3 regions of the Psychrobacillus sp. FSL K6-2836 genome follow, and region 2 is predicted to be linked to each of the others. Evidence: riboswitches for the same ligand, from Rfam matches in the RefSeq annotation. Region 2 holds a riboswitch; each other region holds the start of a gene.
What was found. Region 2 has a riboswitch for S-adenosylmethionine ahead of metK (methionine adenosyltransferase). Riboswitches for the same ligand answer to the same signal wherever they lie in the genome.
Positions count from the first base shown of each region.

Region 1: it holds a riboswitch for S-adenosylmethionine, as region 2 does, so the genes downstream of both, MKY37_RS00965 (MetQ/NlpA family ABC transporter substrate-binding protein) here and metK (methionine adenosyltransferase) in region 2, are expected to answer to the same signal.
Region 3: it holds a riboswitch for S-adenosylmethionine, as region 2 does, so the genes downstream of both, MKY37_RS16985 (methionine ABC transporter ATP-binding protein) here and metK (methionine adenosyltransferase) in region 2, are expected to answer to the same signal.

Region 1 is NZ_JBBOOM010000001.1:179,854-182,125, reverse strand. It holds gene MKY37_RS00970 (methionine ABC transporter ATP-binding protein) at 1-21, opposite strand, end outside; gene MKY37_RS00965 (MetQ/NlpA family ABC transporter substrate-binding protein) at 79-900, opposite strand; SAM riboswitch class I at 993-1,108, opposite strand; gene MKY37_RS00960 (PPC domain-containing DNA-binding protein) at 1,262-1,768, shown strand; gene MKY37_RS00955 (pyridoxal phosphate-dependent aminotransferase) at 2,025-2,272, opposite strand, start outside.
Region 2 is NZ_JBBOOM010000001.1:3,634,950-3,637,221, forward strand. It holds gene pckA (phosphoenolpyruvate carboxykinase (ATP)) at 1-341, opposite strand, end outside; SAM riboswitch class I at 535-652, shown strand; gene metK (methionine adenosyltransferase) at 902-2,098, shown strand; gene MKY37_RS17600 (gamma carbonic anhydrase) at 2,228-2,272, opposite strand, start outside.
Region 3 is NZ_JBBOOM010000001.1:3,531,730-3,534,001, reverse strand. It holds gene MKY37_RS16985 (methionine ABC transporter ATP-binding protein) at 1-794, opposite strand, end outside; SAM riboswitch class I at 1,006-1,110, opposite strand; gene MKY37_RS16980 (thioredoxin family protein) at 1,146-1,466, opposite strand; gene MKY37_RS16975 (toprim domain-containing protein) at 1,478-1,828, opposite strand; gene gcvH (glycine cleavage system protein GcvH) at 1,902-2,272, opposite strand, start outside.

The DNA of each region.
Region 1 (2,272 bases), 3.5 Mb from region 2:
GACATTTTCTAATATAATCATTTACTATCTTCCTTTCTAAAGAAAACGCTACCGAAGTCGGTAACGTTTTCAAGTCCATTATTCGTCCCAGCTTGCTAATACAGAACCTTTAAACTCTTCTTCGATGAATTTTCTTACTTCTTCAGATTGATATGCTTTTACCAACTTTTGAATCGTTGGATCATCTTTGTTTTCCGCACGAACTACAATATAGTTCACATAAGGAGAGTTTGATGATTCAAGTAAAATAGAATCATCTTTTGGACTGATTCCAGCAGCCAGTGCAAAGTTTGTATTGATAGCAGCTGCATCTACTTCACTAAGTTGTTTTGGTATTTGAGCAGCTTCTAATTCAATGAATTCTAGGTTTTTTGGATTCTCTTCAATGTCATAAATACTAGCTGTCTCTCTTTTGTCTTCTTTAATTTTGATATAACCAGCTTCTTCTAAGATATATAAAGCACGAGCACCGTTTGTTGGGTCATTAGGTAAACCAAAAGTTGCACCGTCTGGCAGATCATCAATTGACTTGTATTTTTCTGAATATACACCCATCGGATTTAGTATTGTTTTTCCTACTGGTACTAAGTCAGTATTGTGATCCTCGTTAAACGTGTCTAGGAAAGGTTCGTGTTGATAGCTATTCGCATCTAAATCACCTTCTGATAATGCTGTGTTAGGTAGAATATAATCTGAGAATACTTGAAGTTTGACTTCTAATCCGTCTTTAGCTGCAACTTCTGCAGCCACTTCCACAATTTGTTCATGTGGTCCTGCAGTTACACCTACTACTATTTTGTCCTCGTTAATCGCTTTTGTTTGTGAATCTGCGTCGCTTCCACAAGCAGCAAGAGTACCAGTTAAAAGTACAGTTGATAACAATAGTCCTAATTTCTTCATTTTTCATTCCTCCGAATAATTATTAAGAACGTTGTATAAATATAAAAGCCTCTCTTCCATTAGAAAGAGAGGCGCAAATATACGTTTGTCCTCTCTTATCTATCAAAACAAAATGTTTTGCAGGATTTAGCACCTTTCCACATACTGTTAGTATGTGGATGGTTGCCGAGCTTCATCGGGCCAGTCCCTCAGCTACTCTTGATAAGAGATATCAGCTATTAAGTTTTCCAACAGTTCATAAAATATAATTTACTACATCAACTTATGAAAGTCAACACACTTTTTTTATTGTTGCATATAACATTCGAAATAGTTTATGTTTAATAACAATAAATAATTATACATTAGGAGTGTGTAAGCGTTGTCAAAAATTAGAGTAAATTTTGCGGTAGGACAGCTAGGGAAGGTTGTAGGTGCACGTTTGGTTTATGGAACTGACCTACTAGAAGGGATAGAGGAGTTGTGTAAAACAAATGGAATTAGTTCCGCTACTATTCTTAGCTGCTTTGGTAGTTTTCAAAGAAGTGGATTTGTTTATTTGATCCCAAACGAAGATTCGCCTATAGGTGTAGGCTACAATAATCTTATTGTAAAAGAGGGACCAATTGAATTTTTGCAAGGAACAGGGGTTGTATGCCAAAGAGATGGGCAGTTTGAAACACATTTTCACGGCTCGATATGTGACCAAAATGGTAATATTTTTGGTGGTCATTTTATAAAAGGCGAAAATCCTGTTATTACAGTAGACCTAGTATTAGCTGAAACTATGGAAATGGAGTTTCGAAGACAGTTTGACGAAGAAACAGGTGCGAATCAGTTTTACCCAGTAGAAACAAATAAAGAAACACCTAACCAGCTACTTAAGTGAATAAATGACAGAGACTGGGACAGAAGTAGAAATTTTATTGGATTAGGAGAAACCTTTACTAAATAATGGATAATTAATAAAATTGATTGAAATGGAGGGGCAACTCCTACTGGAATAGGGTGACGCTTGAGACTAAAGGCTCAGGCCGCGCCAGTGGAAAGCGTCCCTGGAATGGAAATCAATTTTGTGCACAGCAAAAAAACAGCATTTTTCTCACAGAGAAAAATGCTGTTTTGGGGTTCTGTCCCAGCCTCTTTTAAAATAAATTCAGTTTTCCAATACGTGTAATTGCTTCTTTCAAACGTTCTTCATCGACTAAAAGACCAACTCGAACATATCCTTCGCCGTAAGTACCAAATCCATTACCGGCAGCAACAGCTACGTCTGCTTCTTTCAAGAGTAAATCTGCAAAAGCTTCACTTGTATAATTATTGGGTACAGGTAACCATGCGAAGAAGGAACCTTTGGGTGCCTTTACCCGCCAGCCAATACTGTTGCAAGATT
Region 2 (2,272 bases):
TCAGCTCCAGCATATCCTTTAAATTCGAAGATTTCATCTTGCTTGTTTAAGAAGTTAATCATTTTTTTATATAGTGCTTCAAAAACGTCAGAAGAAATTGGTTGGTTTACTGAACCCCAATCGATTTTGTCTTTTGAAATAGCTTCATCTACTATATACTTATCTTGTGGAGAGCGGCCAGTATATTTTCCTGTTTCAGCTTTTACTGCACCAGTAGAAGTTAGAACAGCTTCTCCTCTTGTTGTAGCTTTTTCCACAAGTTGTGGCACTGACAATTGGCTGCTAACGTTATTTCCTGCTAACAATTCTTTCAGTTCACTCACAGTATCAATTGAATTCATCTTGAATATACCATCCTTTTTTTATATTTCCCCTAAAAAAGAGGAAGTTTTCTAGATATGTGAAATAGTATAACACATTAAAGTAATTAGTCTATACTAATCAAATTAAATTTTTTCTTTTGTGTACAAAATACAAACAAAAAATAGTTGACTTCTAATACATATTTACGTATGATGATAAATTGAACGGATACTCTTATCCCGAGCTGGTGGAGGGGTCAGGCCCTATGAAACCCGGCAACCTGTAATTTTTTTATTATTACAAAGGTGCCAAACCTGAGACAAGGTGAAATTCCTTGATTTGATAAGAGTGAAAGGTGCTTATGATACTAATGCCTTTCCTCATGTATAAATACGTGAGTGAGGGGTTTTTTTATTTAACATCGCCCTTTATCCTTGTGTGCCAAGTCCGAAACGGCTTCAAGTTAACTTCAATGCATAATTATTACATTAGAAATTTTGTGATGAAAATGCATGAATCATTTTGAATGGCTTGACATGGGAATGAGTACCGTATCAATTCTTGAGAGAAATCTCGCAGGATATAGGAGGAATAATCTATGACACAACGTCGATTATTTACATCAGAATCAGTAACAGAGGGGCATCCAGATAAAATCTGTGATCAAATCTCTGATGCAATTCTAGATGCAATTTTAGCAGAAGACCCAAATGCTCGTGTAGCTTGCGAAACGAGTGTAACGACAGGACTAGTATTAGTTGCTGGAGAAATTACTACATCTACTTACGTAGATATCCCTAAAGTAGTTCGTTCTACTATTAAAGAAATTGGCTATACACGTGCAAAGTATGGCTTTGATGCAGAAACTTCTGCTGTGCTTACTTCAATTGATGAACAATCACCTGACATCGCGCAAGGTGTGGACCAAGCTTTAGAAGCAAGAGAAGGCTCTATGAGTGATTCTGACATTGATGCAATTGGAGCAGGAGACCAAGGTTTAATGTTCGGTTATGCTTGTAATGAAACACCAGAGCTTATGCCACTACCAATTAGTTTAGCGCATAAACTATCTCATCGATTGGCACAAGTTCGTAAAGACGAAACTTTAGACTATCTTCGTCCGGACGGAAAAACTCAAGTAACAGTAGAATATGATGAAAATAATAATCCTGTTCGTATCGATACAATTGTTATTTCTACTCAACATCATCCAGAAATTACTTTAGAGCAAATTCAAAAAGATATTAAAGAAGTAGTGATCAATCCGATTGTTCCTACAAATTTAATAGATGAAAATACAAAATACTTTATCAATCCAACTGGACGCTTCGTAATTGGTGGACCACAAGGAGATGCAGGTCTAACAGGACGTAAAATTATCGTAGACACTTACGGTGGTTATGCTCGTCATGGCGGAGGAGCATTCTCTGGTAAAGATCCTACAAAAGTTGACCGTTCCGCTGCATATGCTGCACGTTATGTTGCTAAAAACATTGTTGCTGCTGGCCTTGCAGATCGTTGTGAAGTACAACTTGCTTATGCAATTGGTGTAGCTAAACCTGTTTCAATTGCTGTAGAAACTTTTGGTACTGGAAAGGTAGAAGAAGTTGAATTAGTTTCATATATTCGCGAACTATTCGACTTACGTCCAGCAGGAATCATTAAAATGCTAGATCTTCGCCGTCCAATATACAAACAAACAGCTGCTTATGGTCACTTTGGTCGAACAGACATTGATGTACCATGGGAAAAAACAGATAAAGCTGCAGCGTTGAAAGAAAAAGCTGGATTATAATTAGTATGAACAAAAAAGGCTTTCCTATAATGGAAAGCCTTTTTTTTCAATAGTAGAAAATAAAAAAATGTGGAATGATCAAACATTGTGTAAAATCGATTAATCTACACAAACTAATCGTTATCCCAATTATTTTTGAAGTGTTTTATAATATTGCCCTTTTTCTACATATTC
Region 3 (2,272 bases), 100 kb from region 2:
TTGCCATTTGGATAAAGCTCTTTTAAATGTTGTATTGTTTGTAAGGCTTTAGCTGAATCATTGACCTGTGAAACAAAACGCTTCGTTATAGGTTGTTGTGGATTTTGGAATACATCTAAAACTGCGCCTTCTTCTACCACATGCCCTTTTTCCATTACTGCAACGCGACCACATATTTTTTGTATGACCTGCATCTCATGGGTTATCAGTACAATAGTAAGACCTAACTTTTCGTTAATACTAACTAATAAATCCAAAATAGAATCCGTAGTTTCAGGGTCTAGCGCCGAGGTTGCTTCATCACAAAGAAGGACTTCTGGACGATTTGCTAGTGCACGTGCAATTCCGACACGTTGTTTTTGACCGCCTGATAATTGAGAAGGATAATAATGTCCACGTCCCTCAAGGCCTACAAGCTCAATAAGCTCGTTAACCCGTGTAGCACGTTGATCTTTTGGAACACCAGCTATTTCTAAGGGAAAAGCAATATTTTCTGCAACCGTTCTGGACCATAACAGATTAAAATGTTGGAAAATCATGCTTACCTTTTGTCTTACTTGACGAAGCTTCACTTCATTTATCTTTGTAATATCTTGATTGTTCACGATAATTTGTCCAGAAGTTGGTTTTTCTAATCCATTTAATAAGCGAATAAGTGTACTTTTACCTGCACCACTATAGCCAATGATGCCAAAGATTTCGCCTTTCTTTATGTCAAGATTCACCTCTTCAACTGCAACGATCGTACCCTGTTTCGTACTAAATTTTTTCGAAATATTATTTAAATTAATCACGCGAATCTTGCCACCTTTCTATGAAACACTTTATTACCTATTTATCACTAAGTAATGTTGTATGAATTTTTATATCCAGCATTTTAATGCTACTTATCGTGCCAAACAGTTACTATATAAATACATATACTTCCCATTTCGATCTAAAAAAACCCTCCTGCAAAAGAGCAGAAGGGCTTTAAGTTATCCATTTTAATAACATTCATCCATTCTCTCATTTCCCAAAGCATTTGCTTTGCGTGATTTGGCACCATTTCATTTACATGACGGTTGCCGGGCTTCATAGGGCACTTCCCTCCACCTCTCTTAATAAGAGTATTACTATTTAATTTGTCGGTATATCGTATATTATCACACGACTACTTGCTCGTCAATACTTTTTATAGAGTCTAATATAAATGGAACAGATTGAAAGGCATATATTTTTTTATATACCGCATCACCTTTAGCTATTAACAGACAAGGCACACTTTCAATATGATAATCCATTGCAAAATTCTCTAAGTAATTAATATTTGCTTGGCCAATCGAAAAAGGCTTCATCTCTTGTACAACTTGCATCATTTTACTAGCAACTTGGCATGTTCCACATAAAGGTGTATAAATATAAAACATCGTAAGCTTACCGCTTTTTTTATGACTATTCCACTGTTCAAGTGTCCATTCATTCACATTACATCATCCTAAAGTAAATATTCTCTCTTCACTTTTATATTAACACTTTTTAATATGGAAGCCAAAACTTTGAACGGAGTAGTCGCAACTTCGCAGTACATTGGGTTGGTGTATAGATGAATCGCCTCTGGGTATTCCTTCCTCACAACTGACCGAATTTGCTCTCCGGATTTATCTGCATCTAAAAACGCATATATAGGTATACCGTCATAAGGACTTAAAATTTCTTCAAGCTTTACATTTGATATCGTTCCATTTGTACAAATAATTTCTGTTGATTCGTCAAGAAGTTTTAAAAGCTTTAGTTTATCTGATCTTCCCTCAACGAGAATTATTTTTTCACTAAAGACAATAGCCATCAGCTTCTCTCCTAACTACGCCCTTTCCAATATTATATGAAAAAAACGCCGATAATAAGCGGCGTTTTCATAATTATTCTGAAATTAATTCTTCGTATTTTTCTGGAGATAGTAAACCATCCACTTCCGTTAAATCAGCTGGCTCGATAACAATCATCCATGCATTTTCATAAGGGGATTCATTTACATATTCAGGGCTATCTTCTAATTCTGTATTTACCTCTACAACTTTCCCGCTAATTGGTGCATACAGTTCAGATACGGTTTTTACAGACTCTACACTACCAAATGGATCTCCTGCTTTGATCTCATCTCCAACTTGTGGAAGTTCGACAAACACGATATCTCCAAGTTCAGATTGTGCAAATTCAGTAATACCGATACGGACATTTCCGCCTTCAGTCTTTACCCATTCATGTTCTGCTGAGTATTTTAAATCTTTAG